3 regions of the Planococcus sp. BI3 genome follow, and region 1 is predicted to be linked to each of the others. Evidence: riboswitches for the same ligand, from Rfam matches in the RefSeq annotation. Region 1 holds a riboswitch; each other region holds the start of a gene.
What was found. A riboswitch is a leader RNA that binds a small molecule or an ion and turns the genes downstream of it on or off. The one in region 1 is predicted to bind lysine.

Region 2: another riboswitch for lysine. It lies ahead of AC1MEO_RS05720 (aspartate kinase); the one in region 1 lies ahead of dapA (4-hydroxy-tetrahydrodipicolinate synthase).
Region 3: another riboswitch for lysine. It lies ahead of AC1MEO_RS06880 (Na+/H+ antiporter NhaC family protein); the one in region 1 lies ahead of dapA (4-hydroxy-tetrahydrodipicolinate synthase).

What each region holds. Positions count from the first base shown of each region.
Region 1 covers NZ_CM155266.1:3,042,075-3,047,757, reverse strand. The annotation lists gene AC1MEO_RS15290 (TraB/GumN family protein) at 1-660, opposite strand, end outside; gene ypfJ (KPN_02809 family neutral zinc metallopeptidase) at 793-1,647, opposite strand; gene AC1MEO_RS15280 (SAM-dependent methyltransferase) at 1,707-2,318, opposite strand; lysine riboswitch at 2,424-2,602, shown strand; gene dapA (4-hydroxy-tetrahydrodipicolinate synthase) at 2,731-3,621, shown strand; gene AC1MEO_RS15270 (STAS domain-containing protein) at 3,673-4,512, opposite strand; gene AC1MEO_RS15265 (GGDEF domain-containing protein) at 4,633-5,571, opposite strand; gene AC1MEO_RS15260 (alpha/beta fold hydrolase) at 5,585-5,683, opposite strand, start outside.
Region 2 covers NZ_CM155266.1:1,127,635-1,133,317, reverse strand. The annotation lists gene AC1MEO_RS05735 (electron transfer flavoprotein subunit alpha/FixB family protein) at 1-312, shown strand, start outside; gene trxA (thioredoxin) at 469-783, shown strand; gene uvrC (excinuclease ABC subunit UvrC) at 838-2,634, shown strand; lysine riboswitch at 2,672-2,846, shown strand; gene AC1MEO_RS05720 (aspartate kinase) at 2,970-4,196, shown strand; gene AC1MEO_RS05715 (succinate dehydrogenase cytochrome b558 subunit) at 4,603-5,217, shown strand; gene sdhA (succinate dehydrogenase flavoprotein subunit) at 5,263-5,683, shown strand, end outside.
Region 3 covers NZ_CM155266.1:1,349,037-1,354,719, reverse strand. The annotation lists gene AC1MEO_RS06890 (sulfite exporter TauE/SafE family protein) at 1-825, shown strand, start outside; gene AC1MEO_RS06885 (bifunctional metallophosphatase/5'-nucleotidase) at 838-2,181, shown strand; lysine riboswitch at 2,253-2,434, shown strand; gene AC1MEO_RS06880 (Na+/H+ antiporter NhaC family protein) at 2,543-4,117, shown strand; gene AC1MEO_RS06875 (sodium-dependent transporter) at 4,314-5,683, shown strand, end outside.

The DNA of each region.
Region 1 (5,683 bases):
TGGAATATGGGCTGCACCGAGGACTGCAACGATTTTTTTGCCTGGCGCTTCTTTTATTTTCTGTGCCAGGTACTGATCCCGTTCATCGATCAGCGGTTCTTTCAATTTAGGGAAAGACTGGGTGAAATCATTCATGACTGCATTCAGGGTATCCTGTGATTTCATCTTCTCCAAGTCCTCTTCCGAAATCGTCTCTTTGCTGAAGATGCTGAAAAAGACCGAAGTCAAAAGCTGTGCTTTGCCCATAAACCCGATATTTCCCCAGATGCGTGAAAAAGTCACCTGAATATTGCGGTCAGCCAGCACCAGTTCTGCACCGGCTTCTTTGGCTGAGGCAATTCCCTGGATCATTTCCTGCCCAGGCTTGATGCCAAACTGATCGGCCAGGCGGTTCTGGAACGACGAAATCGCCAGGTTCATCAACAGCAGACTGGCTTTCTTGTCCTTAATCACTTTAAAAATATCTGTTTCTTTCCATTTGCTGCCCTGTGTAACCGATTCATAGCGCTGCGCATCCAATTCGATGCATACCGAATCCGGCTGCTCGGCTTCAATGACTGCTTTCACCTGCTCTGCACTGACTTTGGAAACGTGTGCGGTGCCGATCAGGATCAATTCTTTTTCACCGTATTCTATGCGTGTAATATTATCTTCCGTCATGTTGTACTTCCTTCATAGAACTGAATTTCTTCTCAATCAAAGATGAAAAGACTGTCTATTCTTTATAATGAATCACAACAGCGAAAATATCAATTCCGCACCCTTGGATTTCTGCCAAAAAACGGTTTGGGGTCATAAATCGGTCGCATTGAAGGTGTCGCCTTCTTTGAGATTGCCCGCCTGGAAGCCTTTATAGAACCAGCGCTGGCGCTGTTCGGAACTGCCATGGGTGAAACTTTCCGGGACGACATAGCCGCGTGAGCGCTGCTGGATGGTGTCGTCTCCCACCGCGCTTGCCGCTGTCAACGCTTCTTCCAGGTCGCCTTCCTCCAAATAGCCCATTCCTTGGGCGTGATGTGCCCAGACACCGGATAAATAATCCGCCTGAAGTTCCAGGCGAACCTGTACTTTATTGTATTCTTCTTCGCTTAATTGGTTGCGGAGAGGCTGCACTTCTTCCATAACGCCGAGCAGGTTTTGGACATGATGCCCCACTTCATGCGCCACTACATAGGCCATGGCAAAGTCGCCCGGTGCCTGAAACTGGTTCTGCAATTCATTGTAGAAGCTCAAATCGATGTACAGCTTGTAGTCGCCGGGACAATAGAACGGACCGACTGCTGCTCCTGCCGTTCCACATGCCGATTCGACGCTTCCGGTGTACAGGACGAGCGTCGGTTCAACATACTCCATGCCTTCCTCTGCAAACACTTCTGTCCAGACTTCCTCGGTATCGGCCAAGACGACCGATACGAATTCAGCCAACTCTTCTTCTTCTTGCGTCGCTTCATAAGGCTGATTGGATGTTGTATCCGTGGACCCTCCACCCAGTTGATCAAGGATGACGCCCGGGTCACCGCCCAAAAACGCCACCAGCAGCACAATCAGGATGCCTCCGATGCCGCCTCCTGCAACCATCGCGCCGCCTTTTCCTTTTCCTCTTCGGTCTTCAACATTTCTGCTGGCTTTTCTGCCTTTCCATTCCATATAGGGTCCCTCGCTTTATAATGTTTTTTCTTTTAAGCATACCCATTAACACCTTGTTTCTAATCCATTCTGGGCAGTCGGTAAATTAAAAATCGTTCCCTTGGATCTCTGTGGAAATCCGGCAACGGAATTTCCTGCACTAACTGAAAGATGGTGCTGTTTTCGAGGAAATCAGTATAATCCTGTGAAGCGAAAAACAGGATCACCTCTACCATTCGCGGATCCTCTTCAGCCGAACGCATAACTCGATTTATAAAAGTGATGAATACTTGCACAGAAAAAGGATTGAAGAAATAAAATTTATTGTCCCGCCCTGCTATCGGGTAGTCCTGTGCCAGGCAATTATAGAAGCCGATGCTGCGTTCAGCACCTTTATGTTTTTTCATATACTGTTTTTTATTGTTAATGGCTTCCGCATAAAAGACCGGGTTCATCTCAATCCCGGCACTTTCTGCACCGAATAGGTGATGGACATAAAAATTCAGGCGGCCTTTTCCGCAACCCACATCCACCAGCCGGTCTTCAGGAGTCAGGCTGTAATTCTCGAATAGCCTGTCCAACAGTCCATAAGGAGTCGGCTCGTAACGGTTATGATGCAAGGAATCCGTGAAGCCCCGCTGATTTCCTGCCGTTGCAATATTGAACCGGTGTTCATAGGCCTGTTCGTTCATCCGGATCCCTCCCTTTCCATAAGATTTTACGTTTTTCATCTTGCAATTGACAGAGAAATTTGTTATAGTACAGCTAATTAAATATTTCTTGCTCCAGCTTATATGGAGTAGGATAGAGGCGCAAAAACCATCAGTATGCAAAACGAGGAGTATGAGCTCCATTGACGTTTGCTGAAAGGGGTCTTTGCCGAAGTGGCGGAAATCTCATATTTCCGTACACTGGGTCTGCATTCAATAAGTGCAGGACTGTCATATAGGAAACTATATGGAGGGCTATCTGATGCACAGGAACGAATGGTAAACATTGTTTCTACTGCAGCAACGGGACCCCTCGTTGCTGCTTTTTTTGTTCCTTCCTGATTGGCCCCTCACCTCTAAGCTCCGAAAAAAATTAGAAAAGGGTGTGTTCTGTATGAATTTCGGCCAAGTAATTACAGCAATGGTGACGCCATTCGATCAACATGGAGAAATCGATTTTCCGGCAACACAGAAACTGATAGAGCATTTGATTGCAAACGGTTCAGACGGCCTTGTCGTTGCAGGGACCACTGGTGAATCTCCAACCTTATCGGCAGAGGAAAAAGTTGAACTGTTTCAGTTTACCGTCCACATAGTCGCCGGACGGATTCCGGTGATTGCAGGAACCGGTTCCAACAATACACGTGCTTCCATTTCCTTGACGAGACAGGCGGAAGAAACCGGCGTTGACGGCATTATGCTGGTCACGCCATATTACAACAAACCTTCACAAGAAGGCATGTTCCAGCATTTTCAGGCAATCGCCCAGTCCACAAGCTTGCCGGTCATGCTGTATAACATCCCAGGCCGCAGCGTGGTCAACATGTCTCCAGAGACAATCATTCGCCTGTCCAAGATCGACAATATCGTTTCTGTCAAAGAAGCGAGTGGAGACTTGGACGCAGCTGCAGAAATCATCGAAAAAACACCGGACACATTTTCTGTCTACAGCGGAGACGACAGCCTGACCTTGCCGATGCTGTCAATCGGCGGCACGGGCATCGTCTCAGTATCTGCGCATATTATCGGCAACGATATGCAGGACATGATCACCAGCTTCAAAACGGGTGATGTGAAAACAGCGGCAGCCATTCACCGGCGGTTAGTGCCAACAATGAAAGCCGTGTTCGCTGCACCAAATCCATCTCCTATCAAAGCTGCACTTAATATGGCAGGCGTCGAGGTTGGCGGCGTTCGCTTACCGATGATCCCATTGACTGAAGAAGAAACCCTGACATTGTGCAAGTCTCTGCCTGATCTCCATTCAGAAGCCATGACCAACTAGACACATGACGTGAAAAAACGCTGAAGCTATGGGCTTCAGCGTTTTTTCACGTCAATTGATCTTCATCTGTTCGAGAACACGCTTCAAGCTGCCGCCGATTTCCAAGTCATTCAACCCAACTCCGATTTCAGTCAGCGTCCGGGCAATTTCTGGACGGATGCCGGTAAGAATCGAACGGACACCGACCAGCTTCAGCGAACGGATGATTTTGATGATCTGCTCAGCCACCATGGAATCCACCCGCACGACTCCCGATAGGTCTACGATCAACACTTTGATTTTCAACTCATTTGCCGACAGCAGCGTCTGTTCCAGAATATAGCGTGCCCGATCAATTTCAATGCTGCCGACTAAAGGTAAAATGGCAATCTCGTCACTGACGGGTACGACCGGTGCAGAAAGTTCCAGGAACTCCTTTCTTGCTGACTTCAATTTCCGCTGATAAGAAACCGTGTAGGCTTGTGTATAGGAATAAGCCGCGTAATCCAGGATAGAATGAAAAAATTCCATGACATCAAAAAGACTTTGAAGCGCCATTTCTTTTCGGATCGCTTCCGTTTTTATGACGGCTCCGATATGTTTTCGGTAAAGCGATGTTTCCGCTAACGCATCTTCAAGCGCTCTGCCGTTTTCCAGAAAAAAGTTGCCCGTTGCTTCTCCCCAATCCTGAATGTTCTTATAGACTTTTTGTACATCACAACTATTGCTGATTGATTCTCCAATCAACTCTACAAAACCGGTTCGAACTTTAGTGACGATATCGATAAAGGCCTTGTTCATTTGAAGCTGATCTTGTGGAGCCTCTTTGACCGCTTCCTCATGGATCAATTGAGCGATTAATTCTTTATCCAGCAAAACCCGTTCACCCAGCAAACGATTGTTTTTTTCCATCGGAACCTCCAAAAGTGAAGATATTTTCATATGCCATCATTATAGCCGTTAAGCCGTTGATTGTAATGATTTTTTCGCATAAAAATACATCCGTCTAAAAACGGATGCACAGCCCAGCTTTTAATCACTTCCAAACACACAGTTTCTGCCATTGGCCTTAGCCTTATAGAGGAATCCATCCGCCCGCGACAGCAGACTTTCCACTCCATCTCCAGCGGTGTAGGCTGCGGCGCCAATGCTGACGGTGACAGGCACATGCTGCCAATCAGCAGCTTCCATGTGGCTGCACAATAGATTGCCGAGCTTCAGGCTTTCCTCAATCCCGGCATCCGGCATGACCACCACAAACTCTTCTCCACCAAGCCGCACCACGATGCCCGCAGTTCCAACTTCCATTTCCAGACGCCAGGCCAACTCCTGCAGTACGGCATCCCCCGCCTGATGGCCATATGTATCATTGACTTGTTTAAAATGATCGATATCCAAAATCAGAACAGCCACTTTTCTGCCGTCTTCCGCCTGCGATAAAAGCTCTTGCAGCCATTCTTCCAGGTAGCGGCGGTTTTTCAAGCCCGTCAGCTGATCGGTAGTAGCCAATTGCTGCAGTTTCAGGTTAAGCTCCATCAGCTCCTCCTGCTTGCATTCCACTTCACTCATCAAAGTCTGCAATTTTTCATAAGCTTCCGCTGTCTCACGGTTGATCTGCTCGGCATTGCGCTTGGCCAGCAGCAATTCCTTTTCATATTCTCCCCGGACACTCATCTGAATCAAAGCGCATTCGTAGAAACCATCCTGTTCGGTCGTATTCATCAGCACCGGCATTGGACCCGCATCGCTTTTCAAGCTCAAAAACATCTCGTTGACAGTCCCGTGCATCTTAATGGATGGAGTAAAGTAGGTCTGGAAATAAACCCGTGACGCGATTGTCAGTAAATCATGCATATGCTGCGGATGTTTTATCCCTGTCATGTTCTGCAGCGTTTTATTCATTTCGACGATACGCAATTCCTGGTCCAGAACCAAATAACCGCAAGGCGCCCTATCGAGTTGCTGTTCCATTGTTTCCACTCCCCTACTTTGCCAGGTATGCTTTGATGTGTTTCACCGTTTCCCCTGAATCACTTAGATGTGGATTATGGCCAACTGCTTCCATCATAATCATTTGGCTGCC
Region 2 (5,683 bases), 1.9 Mb from region 1:
GAGCCGTTGCAGGAACTGGCGAATCTTCTTGGAGGAGCTGTTGGGGCATCGCGCGGAGCTTGTGACGCGGATTATTGCGATTACTCGCTTCAAATCGGACAGACAGGCAAAGTGGTGACACCTGACCTGTATATCGCAGCTGGTATTTCCGGTGCGATCCAGCACATGGCCGGCATGTCCAACTCGAAAGTGATCGTCGCGATCAACAAAGATCCGGAAGCGAACATCTTTAAAGTCGCGGATTACGGCATTGTTGGAGACTTGTTCGAAGTCATCCCGATGCTGACGGAAGAATTCAAGAAAGTTATGTAATTTTGAACGGCGGCAGGTCACTAGACCCGCCGCCGTTTTCTGTTTAACACCGCTAGTTGCCGGGTATTGGAAGAGTAGGCAAAAAAATAGCTAGTGTTTTTACCACATGCTATACTCTGTATTATAGTTTGGTTTAATCATAAGGAGGAATTATTAATGGCAATCGTACACGGTACAGATCAGAACTTTTCACAAGAAGTAGCAGAAGGACTCGTTTTAGTAGATTTTTGGGCAACTTGGTGCGGACCATGTAAAATGATCGCTCCAGTACTTGAAGAATTAGACGCTGAAATGAGCGATAAAGTTAAAATCGTAAAAGTTGATGTGGATCAAAACCAGGAAACAGCTGGAAATTACGGCATCATGTCAATTCCGACTTTGCTTTTATTGAAAGACGGAGAGACAGTTGATAAAGTGGTTGGTTTCAGACCGAAAGAAGCTTTAGCTGAATTGGTTGCAAAACACGCATAATTCTTAACCGGGTCCAGTGATGGTACCCGGTTTTTTAATAGGGTGAGATAATAGATGGCTAACGAATTGATTCATCACAAATTGGCAGTATTGCCTGATCAGCCGGGTTGTTATTTGATGAAGGACCGCCAGGAGACCGTTATTTACGTCGGCAAGGCGAAAGTTCTTAAAAATCGTGTGCGTTCCTATTTTACAGGCAGCCATGATGCAAAAACACAGCGCCTGGTCAATGAAATCGAGGATTTCGAGTATATCGTCACGTCTTCGGATAAAGAAGCACTGATTCTTGAATTGAATTTGATCAAGAAATACGATCCCAAATACAACATCATGCTGAAGGATGACAAAAGCTATCCGTATTTGAAGATTACGGGAGAGCGCCATCCCAAGCTGATCACCACCAGACAGGTGAAAAAGGACAAAGGGAAATATTTTGGGCCGTATCCGAATGCTTATGCGGCAGCTGAGACGAAAAAACTGCTGGACCGTCTGTATCCATTACGGAAATGCCATACCATGCCGGACCGTGTCTGCCTTTATTACCACTTAGGGCAATGCCTGGCACCTTGCGTCAAACCTGTTGAAAAAGAGACCTATCAGGAAATGATCGACGGCATCACCAAATTTCTCAATGGCGGGTTCCGTGAAGTGAAGCAGCAATTGGTCGAAAAGATGTCTGAAGCGTCAGAGAACCTGGAATTTGAGCGTGCTATGGAATACCGCGACCAAATTAACATGATCGAAACCGTCATGGAAAAACAGAAGATGGCGATGAACGACTTCACCAATCGCGATGTATTTGCCTATGCAGTCGATAAAGGCTGGATGTGCGTCCAGGTCTTTTTTGTGCGTCAAGGGAAATTGATTGAACGCGACGTCTCGCTGTTTCCGCTTTACCGGGATCCGGAAGAAGAGTTTTTGACTTATCTGGGCCAGTTTTATGAAAAGGCGAATCATGTCAAACCCAGTGAGATCCTCTTGCCGGAAGCGGACGATCCGGAAATGCTGAAGGAATGGCTCGGCGTTCGGGTACTCGTTCCACAGCGCGGAAAGAAAAAGGATTTGGTGGCGTTGGCCAAAAAAAACGCGGAGATCGCCATCAAGGAGAAGTTCCAGCTGCTGGAGCGCCAGGAAGAACGGACAGTCGGCGCCTGTATAGATCTGGGAGAAGCGATGAACATCGAAACGCCTTTGCGCATCGAGGCCTTCGATAACTCGCATATCCAGGGAGCCGATGCGGTTTCTGCGATGATTACATTCATTGACGGCAAGCCGTCCAAAAAGGATTACCGGAAATATAAAACACGCAACGCTTCCAAACCGGATGATTATGCGGCAATGCGTGAAGTTATCCGCCGGCGTTATTCGCGTGTCTTGAAAGATGGCCTGCCTTTGCCGGATTTAATCGTTATTGATGGCGGCAAAGGGCAGATGGAGTCGGCGCGTGAAATTCTGGAGGATGAACTTGGTTTGTCGATTCCGATTGCAGGACTGGCAAAAGATGCCAAGCACCAGACCTCTCAATTGCTGTACGGTTCACCTGCTGAAATTGTGCCGCTCAAGCGGACCAGTGAAGCCTTTTACCTGATGCAGCGGATTCAAGATGAGGTCCACCGGTTTGTCATCACCTTCCACCGCCAGCTGCGCGGCAAGAATTCAATTCAGTCGGCACTTGATGGCCTTGAAGGAGTGGGGCCGAAACGCAAACAGCAGCTGCTGAAGCATTTTGGGTCGGTCAAGAAACTCAAAGAAGCATCTGTTGAAGACATCAAACAGGCAGGAATGCCGGAAGCGCTGGCACTGTCCATCAATCAGCATTTTGCAGAGGACACATTGCCAAGCGAATCATAACATGTTAACGTAAGAGAATAATTGAATCACTTGTAAAAGTGATGATAGAGGCGCGGACGTCAATAGTAAGCATTCGGAGATTTGCAGAATCTGAGATGAATGGTGAAAGGGGCGGTCGCCGAAGTGTGCGTGTAACTGCTGTTGCGCATGCTGGTTCTGCATTTAAGAAGTGCAGAGCTGTCAGAGTCAATCTCTGGAGGGCTATCTCACATGGACGTTTTTCGTACATGATGAAAGAGGTAGTTTGCCGCGGTTGCGGTGAGCTGCCTTTTTTTGTGCCTGGTTTTGCTGCCAGCCATATTGAGGGCCACATACTAAATGTGGGAGTGGATGAAATGGAAACGATCGTCATGAAATTTGGAGGAACGTCTGTTGCAACACCTGAAAAAATCATCGGAGTGGCGGAGCGGGCCATCCGTGAAAAGGAAAAAGGCAAACGGGTGGTCATCGTCGTTTCAGCCATGGGAAAAACGACCGATACACTGCTTGGGCTGGCGGGGGAGATTTCTTCTGAACCGCCAAAGCGGGAAATGGACATGCTGCTGGCTACCGGTGAGCAGATCACCATTTCGCTGCTGGCGATGGCTTTCAAAAAGCTGGGCCATGAAGCCTTATCTTTCACTGGCTGGCAGGCGGGAATCGAGACAGAGTCCGTGCCGCGCAATGCACGCATTGAACAGATTCATACGGAACGCCTTGAACGTGTACTGGAAAACGGCTATTTCTGTGTAGTAGCCGGCTTCCAGGGAGTTGATAGGATCGGCAACATCACCACACTCGGCCGCGGCGGTTCTGATACGACCGCTGTCGCGCTTGCTGCTGCCTTGAAAGCAGAGAAATGTGAAATCTATACAGATGTCAACGGTGTCTATACATCCGATCCGCGCTATGTAACTGGTGCACGCAAGCTGGAACAGATTTCCTACGATGAAATGCTGGAGCTTGCCAATCTCGGGGCGGGTGTCCTGCATCCGCGTGCAGTTGAGTTCGCGAAAAACAATAATGTACCATTATCCGTCAGAGCAAGTTATTCAGACGAGCCTGGCACCATCATACAAGAGGTGATCACTGTGGAGAAAAACTTAATCGTCAGAGGCGTTGCCTTTGAACCTGGAATCGCGCGTGTAACTGTAACCTACAAAAAGCCGTTTAATGGATCGCTTGCCAATATCTTCACGAAGCTTGCCGAAAATCAAATTGATGTGGACATAATCGTCCAAAGCATCAGTGATGAGTTTCCGCCATCCGTGTCATTTTCCATCTCTCAGGAAAGCCTGGAAGAAACACGCCGTGTCCTGACAGAATCAAAAGATGAAATTGGCTTCCTGTCGTTCAATGCCGAGATTGATTTGTCGAAAGTATCGATTGTGGGATCAGGCATGGTGTCCAATCCGGGCGTAGCTGCGCGGATGTTCGATATTTTAAGAAGCCAGGATATTCCGGTGAAAATGGTCAGTACATCTGAAATCAAAATTTCGGTGGTGGTGCCGGAATCGGATATGAAAAAATCGGCGAATGCTTTACATGAAGCCTATGGATTGTCTGAAGTCCACTCTTCTTAAGAAAAGGGCATTTCAGCAACCAGAAATCAAGCCCTAGAACAAAGTAAGTGACAAAATTCACAAAACGTTCAAATTCTCAATGGCGATATTGAGATAATGCTGATATCAGTGCAATAGAGTGAATTCGAAAGAAAAAGCGATTCTCAATTAGAGAATCGCTTTTTAGCATAATTCCATTAAAACGGTTACATTCTGACTTATCTTGTTGCAGGGAGGACGGCTTTCACGTACAAAACGCTTGATAACTATCTGTTTAAAAGAGCTTCGTTGCCTTGACGCTCCTATAGGGGGGGAGTACAATAAATATGTCATATTATTGTATCATGATGGTGTGCGGCTTCAGGTGCTTTCGTAATATCGTTAGCTTTGAACGCTGCCAATTAATGTTTTGAGGGGGGTAAAATTTTTGGATAACAATCGCGAATTTTTAATGCGCAGGCTGCACTCATTGTTGGGGATTATACCTATCGGTTTATTCTTAACACAGCACTTAATCGTCAACCATTTTGCTACACAAGGAGTAGAAGCATTCAATAATGCATCTCACTTCATGGCAAGTCTTCCATTCGTTATTTTCCTGGAGATATTTGTCATTTATTTACCGATCTTGTATCACGCGTTCTATGGCCTATACATAGCGTTTACTGCGAAGAACAATCCTGGGCATTATAGCTATATGCGCAATATTTTGTTTGTTGCACAGCGCTATACAGGGGTCTTCCTGGTAGTCTTCATCGCTTGGCACGTTTTTGAAACAAGATTCCAAGTCGCTATTGGAGCAGCTGCTGAAGCTGATTTCAGTATGATGGAAAACATTTTGAGCAATCCATGGATGTTGGCATTCTACATTCTGGGTGTATTAGCCGCAACTTTCCACTTAGCAAATGGACTTTGGTCTTTCCTTGTTACTTGGGGAATTACACAATCCGAAACAGCACAGCGATACACAACTTATTTCACGCTTCTAGTATTTATTGTATTATCGGTTATTGGTATCAGAGCATTGTTTGCATTCGTTTAAGAATGTTTCAATCATTGGTGAACTAAAAGAGGAGTGAATACTAACATGGCGAAGGGCAAAATTACGATCGTCGGTGGCGGCCTTGCTGGCTTGATGGCATCCATTAAAGTTGCAGAAGCAGGTTCTCCCGTCGATTTATTTTCAATCGTTCCAGTTAAACGGTCCCACTCAGTATGTGCACAAGGCGGGATCAACGGAGCGGTCAATACAAAAGGTGAAGGGGATTCTCCGGATATCCACTTTGATGATACTGTTTACGGCGGAGACTTTCTTGCGAATCAGCGTCCCGTAAAAGCAATGGCGGATGCAGCACCTGGGATTATCCGTATGTTCGACCGTATGGGCGTTATGTTCAACCGTACACCGGAAGGCCTTTTGGATTTCCGTCGTTTTGGTGGGACTATGTACCATAGAACAGCGTTTGCCGGTGCTACAACTGGCCAGCAATTGCTGTACGCATTGGACG
Region 3 (5,683 bases), 1.7 Mb from region 1:
GTTTTCTTGATCATGGCGCTTGTCGGAATCGTTTCCGGCATCGTAGGCGCTTTGATAGGTCTGGGAGGGGGCGTGATACTGGTGCCGGCTTTACTGTTTCTGGGCACCAGTTTCGCGTTTTTCCCCGAACTCTCCCCTCAGAAAATCGTCGGGTTGTCTGTTGTCATGATGATTTTTACAGGCCTTTCTTCGACTTTGGCCTACATGAAAGTTCGAACGATAGATTATAAGAGTGGACTCCTGTTCTTTGCAGGCAGTGCGCCGGGCACAGTGATTGGGGCTTTCGTCAATAAAAACCTGGATTTGCCGTCCTTCAATCTGTATTTCGGCATTCTGCTCGTATTGCTGTCCATGCTTTTGCTGCTGCGTGACCACTTCAAGGCTGTCCGCTGGTTTGTCGATAACGGGCGCAAGACGACGTTTACAGATCAACAAAACAAACAATTCATTTATGGCTACCCTATCTGGTTTGCTTTGCTGCTGACTTTTTTTGTGGGATTTGCTTCAGGATTATTCGGTATTGGCGGCGGCTCGATTATTGTGCCTGCCATGATTCTTCTATTTCTCTTTCCGCCGCACGTGGCGATCGGCACATCCATGTTCATGGTCTTTTTATCAGCCATCGTCAATTCTGTTACGCATATTTCGCTGGGGCATGTACCGTGGATCTACACGATTGCCGTTGTTCCGGGTGCATATATCGGTGCGAAAATAGGGGCCAAATTAAACAAACGCCTCAATTCGGAAATGCTGGTGACGATTTTGCGCCTGGTATTGCTGGTGCTGGGGCTGCGATCAATTTACGAAGGAATATTCAGTTCTTAAAGAGGTGTTTTCATGAGCGAAACTATTCATATTTATCATACAAATGATTTGCATAGCCATTTTACAAATTGGCCGCGCATCAAATCTTTTTTAGCTGAGCGGAAAAGATGGCACGAAGAAGAAGGGGACGTCTGTCTGATTTTGGATATTGGTGATCATGTCGACCGCTCGCATCCTTATACGGAAGGCACATCCGGAAAAGGCAATGTGCTGCTATTGAACGAAGCGGAATACGATGCAGTGACAATCGGCAATAATGAAGGCATCACCCTTTCGAAAGATGAGCTTAACGACTTGTACGTCCAGGCTGAGTTTGAAGTGGTGGTATCGAATTTATTCGATTTGGAAGGCAATCGTCCAGAGTGGGCCAAGCCTTATCATATCGTCCATGCAAAAAACGGAATGCGTATTGGACTAGTGGGGGCGACTGCGGAGTTTACGCCATTTTACCGCAAATTGGGGTGGCAAATCACCGATGCAAAAGAGTCGATACTCCAGGCAGTAAAAGAAATTGAAGAAGAAACTGATTTGATCATCTGTCTATCGCATCTTGGCATCAAAGAAGATGAATTATTGGCAGATCTTTGTCCGCAGATCAATATTATCCTAGGGGCCCATACCCATCATGTATTCCACGAAGGAAAATGGCAGGGAGATACGCTGCTCGGAGCTGCAGGGAAATTCGGGTTTTATATTGGCCAGATTACAGTAGAGGAAACTTTCGGGAAATCTTCTGCGCAGCTGATTGAGACTTCCCGGTTACGTGAAATGGGAGAAGGTTTTGATGACTTTTTGGTTCAACAAGGAAAAAATCAAATGGATGAGCTGATTTTTCACAGCACCAAAATCCTGAAAGCAGAGTGGTTTAAGGAATCGGAGCTTGGAGATTTATTTGGACAGGCAATGATTGACTTTACAGAAGCCGATTGTGCCTTGTTCAATGCGGGAATCTTTATGGAAGATATGCCCGAAGGCGCCTTGACACGCTATGATTTCCATAAAATGCTGCCGCATCCCATCAACCCTTGCCTCGTCGAATTAAGTGGAGCGGAGTTGAAGGAAATCTACCTGCAATCCATGAATTCAGATTGGCCGCAGCTTGAGTTAAAAGGAATGGGCTTCCGAGGTGTGGTATTCGGCAAAATGATTCATATGAATATGGAGATCATTGACCATCGATTCTACATTAATGGTCAACTGGCAGTGCACGATCAAATCTATCGTTTGGTCACCTTGGACATGTTGACCTTTGGTTATTTTTTCCCTAGTTTGAAAAGAGCTGCCAAAACATATTTCATGCCCGAGTTTCTGAGGGATGTCTTCAGCCAATTTTTTCACAGTAAAGCCTTGAAATAGAAGGAATGTTCAGAGTATAGAGGCATTTGATTTTGTGTTAATTTTACGCTATGCTAACAAAGAAATATATATTGGTGGGTAGAGGCTGCAGAGCTGATCAGTAGGGTGCGCGAGTTTGACCGCGTGGAACGCATCTGAAAGGGAGTTTTGCCGAAATCCATTTCCTGGGGTCTAAGGAAATGGATTGGGGTCATTCTGAACAAGAATGTCACTGTCATTCAAGCGAAAGTTTGAGTGGAGAGCTACAGGGTTGTTTGATGTTTTAACGCACAGACGAATTGTAGAAGGCTGACTTATCCAACTGGAGAGGTCGGCCTTTTTTGTCTCATTTTTCACCCATCAAAAACAAGGAGGAACATTTATGGAGAATACGATTTTTTCGATTTTGCCGCCGATTATTGCAATCGTCATGGTGTTATTGACACGCCGTGTGCTGCTGTCATTAGGTGCGGGCATAGTCGCAGCAGCTGTTATCCTGACATGGTTTGCACCAGTCGAAGCACTGCAGGAACTTTTCACCTCATTCGCAATTATTTTCTGGGATGAAGGCTTTAACGCCTATAATGTCTTTATCATTCTCTTTCTTCTATTGCTGGGCATCATTACAGCATTCGTCAGCCTGTCAGGAGGAAGCCATGCTTTCGCTGAATGGGCCTCGACACGCATCAAGTCAAGAAGAGGGGCGAAAATCCTGACAGTGGCTCTTGGGATCCTCATCTTCATCGATGATTATTTCAATGCATTGGCAGTAGGGCAAGTTGCGCGTCCGATTACTGACCGCTACAAAATTTCACGCGCCAAGCTTGCTTACTTTATCGATTCGACTGCTGCACCGGTTTGCGTGGTCTCTCCAGTCTCGAGCTGGGGCGCTGCCATCATCGGCATTATCGCGACCATCTTGGCTGGCCAGACCTTCGTGGAATATTCTGCACTGGAAGCCTTCCTATGGATGGCTCCGATGAACTTCTACGTAGTCGCATCATTGGCCATCGTCTTTTTCGTTGCCATCCGTGACGTGGATTTTGGAGAAATGAAGAAACACGAAGTATTGGCCATCACCAAAGGGCAGCTTTTTGATCCGAAAAAAACCATCCCTGGTGAAATGAAAGAAGATTTCCCATCCCATTCACATGGCCATGTCAGAGATTTGCTGCTTCCTATCCTATTGTTGATCCTTGGAACGGTAAGCGCGATGATTTGGACAGGCTATCAGAATGCCGGCCAGGTTTTTGACATTTGGCTGATTTTTGAAAATACAGATGTACCCGCTTCCTTATTGGCTGGTGGTCTATTAGGGGCACTGACCTCAATCATCCTTTATGCCATGCAGATCAAGCGGAACAAAACAGCTAATGCAGGTTGGATCGCCAAGGGCATTTGGGCAGGCATCAAATCAATGATGGGCGCTGTCCTAATATTGATATTTGCCTGGTCGCTGACTTCATTGATCGGATCGCTTGAAACGGGAACGTATTTAGCTGGTGTGGTTTCTGACGGCAATATCCCGACGGCTATTCTGCCGGTGCTCCTGTTCGTCTTAGCCGGCGTCATGGCTTTCTCTACAGGAACATCATGGGGATCATTCGGTATTCTTTTGCCGATTGCCGGAACCATTATGATCGAAGCGGATCCATCCTTGCTGTTGCCGGCTTTATCAGCTGTTCTGGCCGGTGCTGTTTTCGGAGATCATTGTTCACCGATTTCCGATACGACGATCCTGTCTTCAACAGGAGCCGGAAGCAATCACATGGATCATGTCTTGACGCAGATTCCATATGCATTGACGGCTGCTGGCATTGCAGCGATAGGGTATATTGTCATAGGTTTCACAGGTTCGCTGTTAATTTCTTTAGGTGTGGTCTTAGTGGTACTGGCTGTGCTCTTCCTGGTCTGGTCAAAGCGCACAACTATTATTGAGAAACAACAAAATGCATAGTGAAAACAAGGCAGAGAAGCTTCTTCTCTGCCTTTTTACTTTTGCGGCAATAGTTTTTTTGAAATATATTGTGAATTCATCTTTACTTTAGGGATGCCTCTCGGTATACTATTTTTAGATCGACTAATAATCTGAAAATAATCAAAATTCCTATTTTTATGTCAATAAAATGGGAATAAACAAAGGGGGAAGAGAGATGGAACGTTCACAATGGGGTACGCGTGCTGGCTTTATCATGGCTGCCGTCGGCTCTGCAGTAGGTCTGGGTAACATTTGGCGATTTCCGTATGTTGCGTATGAAAATGGCGGGGGTGCATTTTTCATACCGTATCTGTTTGCATTATTGACTGCAGGGATACCGATTTTAATACTTGAATTTACCATCGGCCACAAGTACCGTGGTTCAGCACCGTTATCATTCTTTAGAATGGGTGGCAAAAAATTGGAATGGCTTGGTTGGTGGGCAGTATTTGTGTCCTTTATCATATCTGTATACTATGCCGTTATTATCGCTTGGGCAATGCGCTATACTATATTTTCTTTCAACCAGGCATGGGGTACAGATACTCAAGACTTCCTGTTCACTGAATTTCTGCAATTGACGGTTCAACCGGGAGAAACCGGAGGGATTGTATGGGGCGTATTCATTCCATTGGCTCTTGTATGGATCATTACTTTGGGGATCCTGTTGGCAGGCGTTAAAAAAGGAATTGAAATGGCCAACCGGATTTTCATCCCGACTTTGCTGATCATTTTCTTCGCAGTAGTAGTGCGGGCTGTTACTTTAGATGGAGCTCTTACAGGATTGGAAGCATTTTTCCAACCTGATTTTGCAGCCATTATGGATCCGTCCGTCTGGGTCGCGGCTTATGGCCATATTTTCTTCAGTTTGTCGGTGGCATTTGCCATCATGATCACGTATTCGAGTTATTTGCCGAAAAAATCGGATATCACGAACAATGCATTCATCACCGGATTTGCCAACTCGAGCTTTGAGCTGCTTGCCGGAATCGGCGTATTTGCGGCTCTTGGATTCATGGCTTCCCAGCAGGGAGTAGCTGTAAGCGATGTTGCTACAGCAGGCGTCGGACTCGCATTTGTGGTGTTCCCGCAGATCATCAATGAATTTCCTGGCTTTAACGGATTGTTCGGGGTTCTCTTCTTCTTATCCTTAACACTTGCGGGACTGACCTCATTGATTTCAATCACTGAAACCTATGTTGCCGGTTTCTCAGAGAAATTTGGGATTTCCCGCACGAAGTCAGTACTTTTCGGCGGTGGGCTTGCAGCTTTGATTTCAATCCTATTCGCGACGCAGGGTGGTTTGTTCTTCCTGGATCTTGCGGATTACTTCATCAACCAATTTGGTGTTGCTGCAATCGGTCTTGTGGAAGTTGTGCTGGTCGTCTGGGTATTCCGCAAGGCGGATCTGCTCAAAGGCCATGCCAACGAAATCTCCGATATCCATCTTGGAGCATGGTGGAAGTTCAGCCTGGGCATCATTACGCCGATCGTTTTAGGTTATATGATGTTCGGTTTGCTGAAAATGAATCTCCTGAAAGAGTT